2 regions of the Mesorhizobium sp. ArgA1 genome follow, and region 1 is predicted to be linked to the other one. Evidence: riboswitches for the same ligand, from Rfam matches in the RefSeq annotation. Region 1 holds a riboswitch; the other holds the start of a gene.
The links. Region 1 has a riboswitch for S-adenosylmethionine ahead of metX (homoserine O-acetyltransferase MetX). Riboswitches for the same ligand answer to the same signal wherever they lie in the genome.

Region 2: it holds a riboswitch for S-adenosylmethionine, as region 1 does, so the genes downstream of both, ACWGTI_RS16060 (O-succinylhomoserine sulfhydrylase) here and metX (homoserine O-acetyltransferase MetX) in region 1, are expected to answer to the same signal.

Annotation. Positions count from the first base shown of each region.
Region 1 covers NZ_JBSKBQ010000001.1:1,212,986-1,220,698, forward strand. Annotated here, with positions in the region: gene ACWGTI_RS05910 (DUF2125 domain-containing protein) at 1-39, shown strand, start outside; gene ACWGTI_RS05915 (sugar kinase) at 99-1,022, shown strand; gene ACWGTI_RS05920 (prephenate/arogenate dehydrogenase family protein) at 1,029-1,964, opposite strand; gene hisC (histidinol-phosphate transaminase) at 1,970-3,079, opposite strand; SAM riboswitch at 3,225-3,302, shown strand; gene metX (homoserine O-acetyltransferase MetX) at 3,363-4,532, shown strand; gene metW (methionine biosynthesis protein MetW) at 4,573-5,187, shown strand; gene ACWGTI_RS05940 (phosphatase) at 5,203-5,595, opposite strand; gene ACWGTI_RS05945 (DUF1330 domain-containing protein) at 5,784-6,104, opposite strand; gene ACWGTI_RS05950 (glycosyltransferase family 2 protein) at 6,341-7,276, shown strand; gene ACWGTI_RS05955 (DUF1194 domain-containing protein) at 7,328-7,713, opposite strand, start outside.
Region 2 covers NZ_JBSKBQ010000006.1:54,231-61,943, reverse strand. Annotated here, with positions in the region: gene ACWGTI_RS16075 (Hsp33 family molecular chaperone) at 1-90, shown strand, start outside; gene apaG (Co2+/Mg2+ efflux protein ApaG) at 273-665, opposite strand; gene ACWGTI_RS16065 (glycosyltransferase) at 908-2,062, shown strand; gene ACWGTI_RS16060 (O-succinylhomoserine sulfhydrylase) at 2,102-3,292, opposite strand; SAM riboswitch at 3,350-3,427, opposite strand; gene ACWGTI_RS16055 (2'-deoxycytidine 5'-triphosphate deaminase) at 3,507-4,601, shown strand; gene ACWGTI_RS16050 (ABC transporter substrate-binding protein) at 4,703-5,473, shown strand; gene araD1 (AraD1 family protein) at 5,530-6,525, opposite strand; gene mmsB (multiple monosaccharide ABC transporter permease) at 6,737-7,713, opposite strand, start outside.

The DNA of each region.
Region 1 (7,713 bases):
GGCTTCATTCCGCTGGGCAAGATCAAGCCGGTCGATTAGAGCATGATCCCAAGCACGAACGGCTTTGGGGGAAGATCTATGCGTAGCCAAGCCAACACATGAGCCGGCCAGTTAAACTGCTCAGCGTTGGCGCGCTGACACTGGACACCATCCTGCGTCTGGAAACCCTACCCACGCATCAGGGCAAGTTCATCGCATCGGACGGCGTCCAGCTCGCCGCCGGCATGGCGACAAGTGCGGCCTGCGCCGCACGCCGTCTCGGCGCGGAGGTGTTCCTGTGGGCCAGTGTGGGCGACGATGCGATTGGCGATCAGCTGCTGGCCGGCGTCGAAGCCGAGGACGTCGATTGCAGCTTTGTCCGCCGCGTCAAAGGCGCGCGTTCTGCGCTGGCCTCGATCCTGATCGACGCCCATGGCGAGCGCATCATCGTGCCATTCTACGACCCGAAGGCGCAGGTTGACCCCGAGGCGCTCCCTGTCGCCGATCTTTCCGACTTCGACGCCGTTCTGGTTGACGTCCGCTGGCCGGGCGCTGCAGCACTTGCCCTGACCGCGGCGCGCGACGCCGGCCGCCCGGCGATCCTCGACGCCGACACCGCGCCGCTGGAGGTGCTGGAGCGTCTGTTGCCGCTGGCCTCGCACATCGTCGCTTCGGAGACGGCGGCGCGCATCGTCTGCGGCCATGCGCTGGACCCTGAAACCGCCTGTGCCGACCTCGCCAGCCGCACCGATGCCTTCGTCGCGGTGACCGGCGGCGCGGCGGGAAGCTGGTGGCATGACCGGTCCGCCGGCTGCGTTCGCCACATCGCGGCGCCGAAGGTCAAGGCAGTGGATACGCTGGCCGCCGGCGACGTTTTTCATGGCGCCTTTGCCGTCGGTCTCGCCGAAGCCATGCCGATCGAGCAGGCCTTACGCTTTGCCAGTGCCGCCGCCGCGCTTAAATGCCAGCGCTTCGGCGGCCGGCTGGGCGCGCCGGACCGGGCCGAGACAATGGCCATGGTCGCCGTAACCTGGCCTGCCTGAAACAGACTAGCCTTTTGTAGGATGCTCCACCGCCTGACGGCCAAAATCCGGCACGTCAATATCCTGGCCGGCCTCGATGATCGAACGGCGCACGGCGCGGGTGCGGGTGAACAGGTCGAACAGTTTGTCGCCGTCGCCCCAGCGTATCGCCCGCTGCAGCGAGGCGAGGTCCTCCGAGAACCGCGCGAGCATCTCGAGGATGGCGTCCTTGTTGTGCAGGCACACGTCGCGCCACATGGTCGGGTCGGAAGCGGCAAGACGGGTGAAGTCGCGGAAACCCGAGGCCGAATATTTGATCACTTCCGACTTGGTCACCGACTGCAGATCGTCGGCGGTGCCGACGATGTTGTAGGCGATGATGTGCGGCAGATGCGAAACGATGGCCAGCGTCATGTCGTGATGCTGCGGGTCCATCGTGTCGATGTTCGAACCGCAGCGCCGCCAGAACTCCGAGAGCTTTTCCAGCGCGGCCGGATCGGTGCCCGGCAGCGGCGTGAAGATGCACCAGCGGTTTTCGAACAGCTCGGCAAAACCGGCATCCGGGCCTGACTTCTCCGTACCGGCCAGCGGATGCCCAGGTATGAAATGCACGCCTTCCGGCACATGCGGCTGCATCTGTGCAATGACGGAGGCCTTGGTCGAACCGACATCGGTGAGGATGGCACCCTCTTTCAGGGCCGGCGCGATTTCCTCCGCCACCTCGCCCGACGAGCCGACCGGCACCGAAACGACGACAAGGTCGGCATCGCGAACCGCTTCTTTTGCGTCTGCAGTATAGGACTCACCGAGACCAAGCTCCTTCGCACGCGCCAGCGTGGTCGGGCTGCGCGTCGCGATGGCGACATGCCTGGCCAAACCTTCGCGGCGGATGACGCGTGCCAGTGACGAGCCGATCAGGCCGATGCCGACCAGCGCGATTTTCTCGAACATCGGTGATGTCATGTGCTTCAGCTTTTCAGGAATGTCGTGAGCGCGGCAATCACACCGCGATTGGCTTCTTCCGTGCCGACGCTCATGCGCAGCGCGTTGGGGAAGCCATACCCGGTAACCCGCCGCAATATATAGCCGCGCTGGGTGAGATACTCGTCCGCTGCCTCTGCCGAATGCTTCTTGTCCTGCGGAAAGTGGATGAGGACGAAATTGCCGACACTCGGCGTCACCCTGAGACCAAGCTTCGTCAGCTCTTCATTCAGCCAGGTAAGCCAGGTCTCATTGTGCAACGAACTGCGCTCGACATGGGCGCGGTCGCGGATCGCCGCGATGCCGGCCTCGATCGCCGTTGCATTGACGTTGAAAGGCCCGCGGATGCGGTTGATCGCATCGACGATGTGCAGCGGGCCATACATCCAGCCGATGCGCGCGCCGCCAAGGCCGAGCTTGGAGAAGGTGCGGGTCATGACCACATTCTGCGCACTGCCCGCCAGCTCGATGCCGGCCTCATAGTCGTTGCGTCGCACATATTCGGCATAGGCCGCGTCAAGCACCAGAAGCACATTGCCCGGCAGCGCGGCATGGAGCCGACGCACCTCCTGGAACGGCAAATAGGTTCCGGTCGGATTGTTGGGATTGGCGAGAAAGATGATTTTGGTCCGCGGCGTAACCGCAGCCAGGATCGCGTCGACATCGGCGCGCTCCTCGGTCTCTTTGACCGCAACCGGCCTGGCCCCCGCCGACTGGATGTAGATCTTGTAGACCATGAAGGCGTGTTCGGTAAAAATCGCCTCGTCGCCCGGCGCCAGATAGGTCTGCGCCAGCAGGCCCAAAATCTCGTCCGAGCCGTTGGAGCAGATTATGTTTGCCGGGTTGAGACCGTGCACTTCGGCGATCGCCTCGCGCAGCCGGCGGGCCGTGCCGTCGGGATAGACGTCGAGCCTGGCGGCAACTTCACGCGCGGCCTCGATTGCCTTCGGTGAGGGCCCGAGCGGGTTCTCGTTGGACGACAATTTATGGACCTTGGCGACGCCGGCCGGCGCCGTACTCTTGCCCGGCACATAGGCTTCTATGTCCATGATGCCCGCGCGGGGCGTCGGCCGTGCCTTGTCCGCTTTATTGTCCATGTCGCAAATCCGTCTGAAATGCCGCCGTCCGGAGGCCGCAGCGGAAATACAAGCCGTGGCCGCTGTTGTCGAGAGGCTGCTGGGGCGTGCAATGCCTGGTCCCACCCTGGCCGTTGACGCCGGGCCGCGCGAGTTCTAGAAGAACGCGACGTTCCGTGGTGATTTGGCCGGTCGGCTTGCAGCCACGTTAAACAACTCGCTAAAGGGCCGTTTGCGTGACGTAACCGGCTTTGCGATCGCATTGCCGGTTTTTTATTGCCTGACGGCGGGCAAGGAGAGTCACATGACCGCGCTCCGCGCTACAAAAACCAACAACGAGGCCGACAACCCGTCGAGCCCCGTGTTGCATTTCGGCGCCGACAAGCCGCTGAAGCTCGACGCCGGCACGCTTTTGTCGCCATTCCAGATCGCCTACCAGACCTACGGCACGCTGAACGACGCCCGCTCCAACGCCATCCTTGTCTGCCACGCCCTGACCGGCGACCAGCATGTCGCCAGCACCAATCCGGTGACCGGCAAACCGGGCTGGTGGGAAGTGCTGATCGGCCCCGGCAGGATCATCGACACCAACCGCTTCTTCGTCATCTGCTCCAACGTCATCGGCGGCTGCCTCGGCTCGACCGGTCCGGCCTCGACCAATCCGGCCACCGGCAAGCCCTATGGGCTCGACCTGCCAATCATAACCATCCGCGACATGGTGCGGGCGCAGCTGATGCTGGTCGACCATTTCGGCATCGAAAAATTGTTTTGTGTGCTCGGCGGCTCGATGGGCGGCATGCAGGTGCTGGAATGGGCATCGTGCTATTCCGAGCGCGTCTTCTCGGCGCTGCCGATCGCCACCGGCGCGCGCCATTCCTCGCAGAACATCGCCTTCCACGAGGTCGGCCGCCAGGCCGTCATGGCCGACCCAGACTGGCATGGCGGCAAATATTTCGAGCATGGTGCGCGCCCGGAAAAGGGACTGGCGGTGGCGCGCATGGCCGCCCACATCACCTATCTGTCGGAGGCCGCCCTGCACAGGAAATTCGGCCGCAATCTGCAGGATCGCGAAGCGCTGACCTTCGGTTTCGATGCCGATTTCCAGATCGAAAGCTATCTGCGCCACCAAGGCATGACCTTCGTCGACCGCTTCGATGCCAACTCCTACCTCTACATGACCCGTTCGATGGACTATTTCGACCTTGCCGCCGACCATGGCGGCCGGCTGGCCGATGCCTTCGCCGGCACAAAGACGCGATTTTGCCTGGTCTCCTTCACCTCGGACTGGCTGTTCCCGACAGAGGAGAGCCGCTCGATCGTGCATGCACTCAACGCCGCCGGCGCTTCCGTCTCCTTCGTCGAGATCGACACCGATCGCGGCCATGACGCCTTCCTGCTCGACGAGCCGGAACTGTTCGCCGCCATCAACGGCTTCATCGGCTCCGCTGCAAGGGCGAGAGGGCTCAGCGCATGACCCCTAGAAGTTGCAGACTTTTCGGCCAGGGATCGAAGCAATGAGCGTCAACCGCGCCCAGCGCGTCGACCTCGAAGTCGTCGCCGGCCTCATCCCGCCGCTCTCGCGGGTGCTCGACGTCGGCTCCGGCGACGGCCTGCTGCTCGAACTCCTGCAGGAGACCAAGCAGGTCGACGGTCGCGGGCTGGAACTGTCGCAGCGCGGCGTCAATGAGTGCGTGGCGCGCGGCCTCTCGGTCATCCAGGGCGACGCCGACACCGACCTCGAATTCTATCCCGACAAGGGTTTTGACTTCGTCGTCCTGTCGCAGACGCTGCAGGCGACCCGCAACCCGAAGCTGGTGCTCGACGAACTCTTGCGGATCGGCAACCGCGCCATCGTCTCCTTCCCCAATTTCGGCCATTGGCGGGTGCGGCTGTCGCTGTTCTTCAAGGGACGGATGCCGGTGACCGAGGATCTGCCCTATTCCTGGTACGACACGCCCAACATCCACTTCTGCACCATCCGCGACTTCGTCAACCTGGTCGAGGAGCTCGGCGCCTCGGTGGAAAGGGCGACCGCGCTCGACGGCAACGGCCAGAAGATCGGCCTGTCAATGCCATGGTGGTTCTGGAATTTCTTCGGCCAGCAGGCGGTGTTCTTGCTGAAGCGGTAGAGTTTGCCGGAGACGCTACCCGGCGTACTCGACAAAGGTGTGATCTTCGCCAGCAAGCTCGCCCGCGATGATCGAGGCGATCTTTTCCCAGTCGCCACCGGCCAGGCCAGCGCCGATTTTCGGATAGCCGATGCGTTTGCCGGTGAATTGGACCTTGACTGCCCGCATGACCTTTCGGATCGCCTCATAGTCGGCTTTCACACCCTGCCCTTGCCAGTGGAATTGCGTGTAGCCGTTGACGATATGAAAGGTCCGGTCCCCACGCCTGATCTCGGCGACCGATATGCGTCCGAGCTTGGCGGGATCGCCCTTCACGGTCGCGCGGTCGGCCGCATAGGCCTCGGGAAAGCGCTGCTTTAATGGACAGCGCAATGCCTTTGCCCATCGCGCACTGGCAATTGCAGCCATGCACGATGACATCGAATTGCCCATCGAGCGCAAGTTGCAGCAGATCGCCGCGAATCGTCTGCATCGACATGGAAATCTGGCCTCCCAGTGACGGCGTTTGCCCCCAGTTGGAGCGGCAATTTCAGCGTGCGCCTGTCTGACCATCGCAAAACTGCGATTTACGCGACAATCGAATTCTTGATCCCCACCTATTCCAGCACGTCGGTTGCCTTGTGCGAAGGCCCGACGCCGTCAACCAGGACCACATCGGCGTCGGAGTTGTCGGTACGCAACGCCAGGATCTGCCGATAGGCTGATGACTCGTACCAGCCGCGCGCATGTTCCTTGTCTGGAAACTCGATGATGATCAGGTGTCCGGGCCAATCGTTCTCAATCACGTCCAGCTCGCCGCCATGAACAAGATAACGGCCACCAAACGGTGCAAGTGTTGCATCGATCTTCTGCAGATACTCGACAATCTGCGGACCCATTGTGACTTGGCGCATATGGGCGACGGCGTAGGCGGTCATGGCTGAACTCCCTGTGTAGTCGAAGCCGAACAACCGGCCTTCGTGGGCGCAATCTGCCGCGATGACGACAGCTGGTCGATTACGTCGGAGATAATCGGATCGCCGAGGGCATCCTGGCTCAACAGTTTGTGATGACATTGCTGCTGCATTTTTGTAGCGTCGAATCGAACGCAATCCTGACGCGGAACCGACCGTTCGTCCGATCACTACGGAATCCAGGGCATAACCAAAGCAATATGTCGAAGACTGCCGACCTCGCTCCGCTAATCACGGTGATCACACCGACTCACAACCGGCGGAGCAAGGTTCTGCGCGCCGTCGAGAGCGTTCTGGCGCAGAACGTCACTCGTTTTGAGCACATTGTCGTCGATGACGGCTCGACCGACGGCACAGCCGCAGCCCTTGCCGAAATCCGCGACCCGCGGCTGGTCTATGTCGGTTCGAAATGGCGCGGCGCCAATGCTGCCCGTAATGCCGGCATCGAACGGGCGCAGGCGCCCGTGGTGACCTTTCTCGATTCCGATGATGTCTATCTTCCGGACCGGCTGGAGCGGACACTTGAGTGGTTCGAGGCCAATCCCTCGCTGGAAGTGCTGATCAGCTCCTTCGTCTCGCTGAAGGGCAATCGCCGCACCAATTGCGTCAACCGCGAGGCGCTGCTGAGCCGCGACTCGCTGGAACGGGCCCTTGTCGCGCAGACGATCTTCATTGCCGGGTCGGCAATCACCGCCCGGCGCGAGTCGCTGCTGGCCATCGGCGGCTACGACAGCGACGTCACGCGCATGCAGGATCGCGAATTGTTGCTGCGCTTTGCCCGCCGCAGCGGCGCGCAACTCTCCGAAGTGATCGACTGGAAAAAGTACAATTCCGAGAATTCCATCTCCGGACAGCGCGATGGCTATGTCGAGGCGTATGCCAGTTTGATCGACAAGCACCCCTATATCGCCGACCGCTACCCCCACATTCCGCCCTACATGATTGCCCGGCAGCTCATCGCCGACGCGCTCAAGGGCAGGGTTTCGCAGGCATTCTCCGGCTATCTGGCCAACCGGTCGTCGAAGGCACTCGGCTATTCGGTGCCGCAACTGTTGCGCGGCTATGTCGGCGGCCGGCGCTGGCGCCGCGATCTCTACACCGAATTTCGCGACAAATACGGTGCGCGGCCGGCCTGAAGCTCCCTGGAAGCCGCGCAGCGGCCTTCCCTCCGGAACCGCCCCAAAACCTCATTTATCGAGTTCCGGGAAATACGGATCGGAATAAAACCGCCGGTCGCGTTCGCCCTGCAGGCAATCCATCGGTGCGGCCGCGTCGATTGTGACCACGGTCGCATCGGCAATACTGCTCACCTCCATGATAAGCTTGCGTCGTATGGCGGTAGCGAATTCGGAGGCGGCGTAGATCGGCAGCACGAAGGAGCCGGGCCCGCCGGTGACACAGTCGTCATAGTACTGGTCGAGATGGCTGAAGGTCGGCGACGGGCTGATCAGGATCGGCAGGCCGTTGATGACGATGCCCTTGGCCACCGCGGCATCGCGTGTGGTGGCGACCGGCAGTCCGGTGTTGTTGGGACCGTCGCCGGAAATGTCGATGACGCTGCGTGGCGCATCAA
Region 2 (7,713 bases), on a different contig from region 1:
GAGAGCACGCAGGATGGCGGCATCCACGTCGCCTGCGAGTTCTGCTCGACCCAGTACGACTTCGACCCGGCGGAGTTTGCGAAGCAGTGAGGCTTCTTCCTTCTCCCCGTTTCACGGGGAGAAGGTGCCCGAAGGGCGGATGAGGGGCAGCGCCGACTTCGGCGGTTGGCCGCGCCCACATCCGTCATTGCGTGGAAGATAATCTCATCAGCCCGGCGCCGCCCCTCATTGCCCTGCCGGTCATTTCTCCCCGTGAAACGGGGAGAAAGAGGCTAATTCACCGTCCGTCTCGTCCCCGGCAGATCCAGCGAGAAAGCCGGGATGGCGATATCGAACGTCTCGCCCCTTTTGTTGCGCATCGTGTAGTGCCCGACCATGAAGCCGGACGGCGTCGAAAGCGGGCAGCCGGACGTGTATTGGTAGCTGTCGCCCGGATTGAGTTCGGGCTGGTCGCCGACCACGCCGGCGCCGCGCACCTCTTCGACCCGGCCGCTGCCGTCGGTGATGTGCCAGTAGCGCGACATAAGCTGCACGAACTCGTCCGACTGGTTGTCGATCGTCACCTGGTAGCCCCAGACATAGCGGTTCTCCGACGGATCCGAGCGATCCTCCAGATAGAACGGTCTGACCTGCACTTCGATGTTGCGCGTGACTGCGCGGTACATGGGCTGCTCCAAACGATACGGACGAAATCGTCGACGCTCTCCCCCGCACAGTCAACCGTGCGCGTCGTATTCTTGGCCAGACCACTGGTGGGGGCCTGATGGGCAGGTGCCGAACAACAATGTCATTTAAGTGACACATGACAATGATGGTGTGCACGAACCGTGTCGGGCGACTCAGCGCTCTGTCGAACTGTTGAAAACGGTCGCTCGTGGCCGCTTTTTCCCGGAGTGACCAGATCTCGATGGAACTGACATTCATAGCAGCGCTGCTTTCGATACTCCTGCTCCTCTCCAACCTCGCCAGCATTGTGCTGGCCTCGCTTAGCCTGAAGCGGCCGCTCCTCATCACGCCGCCCGCTGCAAAGGCGGCACCAGTCTCGATCGTCGTGCCGTCGCGCGGCGTGGAGGCTTTCACGCGGGAGACGCTTCAGCGCGCCTTCTCCCTCGACTGGCCGCATTACGAGCTGATCTTCTGCGTCGCCCATTCCGAAGACCCCGTGGTCAAGCTTATCAACGCTGCAATCGCCCACCATCCCGAGATTCCGGCACAGCTCCTCATCGGCGATGACCGGGTCAGCGCCAACCCGAAGCTCAACAACTGCGTCAAGGGCTGGCTGGCGGCGCAGCACGACTGGGTCATCCTGGCCGATTCCAACGTGCTGATGCCTGTCGACTACGTACAGCATCTGATGGCGGCCTGGCGGCCGGACACCGGGCTTGTCTGCTCGACCCCGATCGGCTCGCGGCCGGATGGGTTCTGGGCCGAGGTCGAATGCGCCTTCCTCAACACGCTGCAGGCGCGCTGGCAATATGCCGGCGAAGCCCTTGGCCTCGGCTTTGCCCAGGGCAAGAGCATGCTGTGGAACAAGCCGATGCTTGACGCCAATGGCGGCATCGAGGCGCTTGCCGCGGAGATCGCCGAAGATGCTGCCGCGACCAAGCTGGTCAATGGGCTCGGCCTGCACGTCAATCTCGTTGCCTCGCCGTTCGAACAGCCGCTCGGCCAGCGCACCTTTGCCGAGATCTGGTCGCGCCAGACGCGCTGGGCGCGGCTGCGCCGCGTCACCTTCCCGCTGTTCTACACGCCCGAAATCCTGACCGGCGCGGCGGTGCCGTTGCTGCTGGCGCTGGTCGCAGCGGCAAGCGCCGGCGTCAGCCTGCCGACCACGGCCTTGGCTGTCCTGGCCTTTGCCTACGTGCCGGAATGCCTGCTCGCCTGGGCCAAAGGCTGGTATTTGTCGCCGCGCATCGTCACCGCCATGATCGTGCGCGATGTGATGCTTCCCGCCATCTGGGCGCGCGGCTGGCTCGGCGGCGCGGTCGAATGGCGCGGCAATGCCATGACCATCCGCACCAGGGCGATGACGGACCTGGAAGAGGCCTCGTCGGGCGCCTGATCGACGCCGGGCTTTTGCCTCGCTTTTCGGACCAGGCCGCTACTTGGCCGCCTTCAGCGCCTGTTCGACGTCATCGAGCAGATCATCCGTATCCTCGAGACCAACCGACAGCCTCAGCGTTCCCGGCCCGATGCCGAGCTCGGCGCGCGCCTCGTCGCTGAGGTTCTTGTGCGTCGTCGTCGCCGGATGGGTGATCAGGCTCTTGGCGTCGCCGAGATTGTTGGAGATCAGCACGATGTCGAGCGCGTTCTGCAAGGCGAAAGCGGCCTGCTTGCCGCCCTTGACGTCGAGGCAGATCAGCGTCGAGCCGCCAGTCATCTGCTTCTTGACGATATCGGCCTGCGGGTGGTCGGCGCGGCCGGGATAGATGACGCGGGCGATCTGCGGCTGCCCGGCCAGGAAGTCGGCGATCTTGGCCGCACTTTCCGTCTGCTGGCGCACGCGCACGGGCAATGTTTCCAGGCCCTTCAGCAGCGTCCAGGCGTTGAACGGCGACAGGCTCGGACCGGTGTGGCGGAAATAGTCGTGCAGATTCTCGTCGATCCACTTCTTGTCCGACAGGATGATGCCACCCAGGCAGCGTCCCTGGCCGTCAATGTGCTTGGTGGCGGAATAGACGACGATGTGGGCGCCGAGCAGCAAGGGCTTCTGCTGCAAGGGCGTGGCAAAGACATTGTCGACGATCAGCCTGGCGCCGATCGAGGTCGCCAGCGATGCGACGGCGGCAATGTCGACCACTTCCAAGGTCGGATTGGTAGGGCTTTCCAGGAAGAACAGTTTCGTGTTCGGCCTGACCGCCTTTTCCCAGTTGGCGATGTCGGTGCCGTCGACCAGCGTCGCCTCGATGCCGTATTTCGGCGCCAGCGTCTCGACCACCCAGCGGCAGGAGCCGAACAGCGCGCGCGCCGCAACGATATGGTCGCCGGCCTTGGCGCTGCACAAAAGGGCGGCCGTCACCGCCGCCATGCCCGATGCGGTGGCGCGCGCATCTTCGGCACCTTCCAGCGCGCACATGCGCTTTTCGAACATGTCGACGGTCGGGTTGGCGTAGCGCGAATAGATGAAGCCAGGCTCCTCGCCCTTGAAACGGGCTTCGGCGGCCTGTGCCGTTTCATAGACATAGCCTTGGGTCAGGTACATCGCTTCCGACGTTTCGCCGAACTGGGAACGCAGCGTTCCCCCGTGCACGAGTGCGGTCTGAGGCTTCCAGTTACGCTTCTTGGTGCTCATCGTTTTTGTTCCAGACACAAAAAAACCGGCCGCGAAAGTCGCAACCGGTCCATACGGCCTTGCGGCCCGACGGTCCTTTAGCGACTTGTTTAACGTGGCTGCAAGCCGACCGGCCAAATCACCACGGGATAACGACCCTTTAGACCTCAGCCATGCTTGCGTCAATTGCCGGCTTCATTAAGAGGTTTGTACCAGTTGGAATGGAGCCAGCCTTTTGCGGCAGACAGGCATTCTTCCCGATCAGGACATTTCCGCGCTGTTTCAGTCCGGCGCGCTGAAGTCGCCGCGCGCGCTCGACGCCGACCAGGTCCAGCCGGCCAGCCTCGATCTCAGGCTCGGTGACAAGGCTTTTCGCGTACGCGCCTCCTTCCTGCCGGGTCCCGACCATTTGGTGGCCGACAAGCTTCACCGGCTGAAACTGCACGAGTTCAGTCTCGCCGAGGGCGCGGTGCTGGAAACCGGTTGCGTCTACATCGTGCCGCTGCTCGAAAGCCTGGCGCTGCCTGCAAACGTGTCCGCCTCGGCCAATCCGAAGAGTTCGACCGGACGGCTCGATATCTTCACCCGGGTGATGACCGATCGCGGCCACGAGTTCGACAAGATCGCCGCCGGCTATCATGGGCCGCTCTATCTGGAGGTCAGCCCGCGCACCTTCCCGATTGTCGTGCGTGCGGGCTCGCGGCTGTCGCAGATCAGATTCCGCACCGGCAATGCACTCCTGTCGGAGAGCGAACTCAAGGAATTGCACCACGCGGAAATGCTGGTGGCGACCGAGCCGCCCAACATTTCCGGCGGCGGCATTGCGCTGTCCATCGACCTTGACGGCGATCGGAACGGCCTGGTGGGCTATCGCGGCAAGCATCACACCGGACTGGTCGACGTCGACAAGCGCGCCGCGCAGAACGTCGTCGATTTCTGGGAGCCGCTCTACAAGAGCGGCGCCGGCGAACTGGTGCTCGATCCCGACGAATTCTACATCCTGGTCAGCCGTGAGGCGGTGCACGTGCCGCCGCTCTACGCCGCCGAGATGACGCCCTTCGATCCGCTGGTCGGTGAATTCCGCGTCCACTATGCCGGCTTCTTCGATCCCGGCTTCGGCCATTCGGCGTCCGGCGGCACCGGCAGCCGGGCAGTGCTCGAAGTGCGCAGCCACGAAGTGCCGTTCATTCTCGACCATGGCCAGATCGTTGGCCGGCTGGTCTACGAGCACATGCTGAAGCGGCCGCAGGCGCTGTACGGCACCGATCTCGGTTCCAACTACCAGGCCCAAGGCCTGAAACTCTCCAAGCATTTCCGAACCGCCGGCTGAAGCTTGATCACCGCCAGGCAAAATACTTGCCTGCGTTGCCCCGCCATGCTTGGCTGCCTTTCGGTGGCCGGCAAGAGACCGGCGCGTAAGGGGAACCAAAAATGCAGATATCAAGATGGATCATATCGGCAGCCGGCGCTGCCATGCTGGTGATGGCGGCCGGCTCGCTGGCACAGGCGCAGGAAAAATTGAAGATCGGCACTGAGGGCGCCTATCCGCCCTTCAACACCATCACCGCGGACGGCAAGGTCGAAGGCTTCGACATCGATATCGCCAATGCGCTCTGTGCGCAGATGAAGGTTGAATGCGAGATTGTCACCCAGGACTGGGACGGCATCATTCCGGCGCTGCAGGCGAAAAAATTCGACGCCATCATCGCCTCGATGAGCATCACCGAGGAGCGCAAGAAGCAGGTGGCCTTCACCAACAAATACTACACCACGCCGCTGGCGCTTGTGGCGCCGAAGGACAGCGACCTCACCTCCACCGAACCGGCCGCCCTTGCCGGCAAGACGGTGGGCGCGCAGGCCTCGACCACCCAAGCCGACTACGCCCAGAATGCCTACGGCAAGGCCGGTGCCGAGGCAAAACTTTATCCGACCCAGGAAGAGGCGATTACCGACCTGCAGAATGGCCGCCTCGATGCGGTGATTTCGGACAAGTTCGTGCTGATGGACTGGCTGAAGAAGGCGAGCGACGGCTGTTGCAAGCTGGTCGGCGACGTCAAGGGCACCGAGACGCAAGCGGGCATCGCCGTGCGCCTGGAAGACACCGCCCTCCGCGACAAGCTCAACGCGGCCATCGACGCCATCGTCGCCGACGGCACCTACAAGAAGATCCAGGCCAAGTATTTCGATTTTGATATTTATTGAGGGTGAGCTGCCGCGCCTTCCCTTCTCCCCCAGGGGGAGAAGGGAAGGGCGCTATGTCACAACGCTTTCACCGCCACCTTCACCGGCTGCTCGATTTCCAGCGGGTTGCGCAGCGGCAGGCCGAAATCCCCGGCTTCGATCTCGAAGACGTCGCCGGCTTCAGTCCTGATGCCGTCGGCGAAGGACAGCGTCGCCGTGCCGAACATGTGGACATGCACGTCGCCAGGCTGGCGGAAGGCTGAATATTTGAAGTGGTGATGCTCGAGATTGGCGATGGTGTGCGACATGTTCGCCTCGCCCGACAGGAACGGCTTTTCCCACAGCAGATTGCCGTCGCGCAGGATGCGGGAGGCGCCTCTGATGTCGGCCGGCAGGTCGCCGATCAGGATCTCCGGTCCGAACGAGGCGTTGCGCAGCTTGGAATGCGCCAGGAATAGATAGTTCACCCGCTCGGTGACGTGGTCGGAAAACTCGTTCGACAGCGTGAAACCGACGCGGAACGGTGCACCGTCGTCGCCGATGACATAGATGCCGGCGATTTCCGGCTCCTCGCCGGCGTCCTGCGCGAAGGCCGGCGACATCAGCGCCGCACCCGGCGCCACCGCCATGGTGCCGTTGCCCTTGTAGAACCATTCCGGCTGCACGCCGGTCTGGCCCTTGGCCGGCTTGCCGCCTTCCAGTCCCATGCGGAACATCTTCATGGAATCGGTGAGTTGTTCCTCACCGCCATCGCTGAGCTTCTTGTGCATGGAATCGCGCGTCGCCGCCGAGCCGAGATGGGTCAGCCCGGTGCCGGTCAGATGCAGATGCGCGGGATCGGGATGGTTGATCGGCGACACCAGCCGGCCCTTCTTGTAGGCGGCGTCGAGGTCCACGGCCTCACCGTATCCCTTGCGCTCGATCAGCGCGGCGAGACCGGTGCCGGTGCGCGCGGCTTCCATCGCCAGCGAATAGACGCTGCGGGCGCCATTGATGATCCTGGTCTTGCCGCCGCCATTGCGGGCGACGACGCGGATCGTCTCGGCGTCGTCGAGGATCTGGGAGATCAGCATGATGAAACCCTCTCTCATGTGCCTTGGCCCGGTTGCCTCTTGGCAAACCTTGACCTGCGCGGCTCGGACCACGCCGCGCCACGGGTTGAACTCTTCGTCCGGATTGCGCTCGCGGGCTCGGTCCCTCAGGGGACTTGCTGATGTCGGCAGGTTGCCGGCAACATCGCGATCTTGACCCGTATGCCTTCTTCGTTGCCTCGCCTAAGCCTGTTCAAGCCTTGTTCTTGTTGTAGACGTCGAAGATCACCGCGCCGAGCAGCACCAGGCCTTTGACCACCTGCTGCCAGTCGACATTGACGCCCATGATCGACATGCCGTTGTTCATCACGCCCATGATGAAGCCGCCGACGACGGCTCCGATGACCTGGCCGACGCCGCCCATCGCCGAGGCGCCGCCGATGAAGACGGCGGCAATGACGTCGAGCTCCGAGCCGAGACCCGCTGCCGGCACCGCCTGGCCAAGACGAGCCGCGATGATCAGGCCGCCGAGCGCCGACAGCACGCCCATATTGATGAACACCATCAGCGTCAGCCGCTCGGTGTTGATGCCCGACAGCTGCGCCGCCTTGGCGTTGCCGCCCATCGCATAGATGCGGCGGCCGATGGTCATGCGCTTGGTGACGAAGACGAACAGCGAGATCAGCACGCCCATGACCAGCAGCACGACCGGCAGGCCCCTGTAGCTGGCGAATTCATAGACCAGGAACAGCGCCAGCGCGCTGGCGACCAGCGTCTTGACGATGAAAAGGGGGAAGGGCTCCGCCTCATAGCCATGGCGTTCGCGCTTGCGCCGGGTGCGAACCCCGAAATAGGCATAGGCCAGCACGGCAATCAGGCCGAGCACGACCGTCGTCATGTGCAGCGTCAGGCCGCTGCCCAGGATGGTCTTGCCGGCGGCGTTCACCGTTGGCGGGATCAGCGTCAGCGGGCCGATCACGTCTGGGATGAAGCCGGAGCTGAGCGCCTTGAAGTCGCCCGGAAGCGGACCGACCGAGGATCCGCCGCCTAGCAGCGCCTGGCAGATGCCGCGGAAGATCAGCATTCCGGCCAGCGTCACGATGAAGCTTGGTATCCGGTGATAGGCGATCCAGTAGCCTTGCGCGGCGCCGATCAGGCCACCCACGATCAGGCAGACAATTGAAACCACCAGCGGATTGCTGAGCGGGCCGAGCTGCCAGATGACCATCA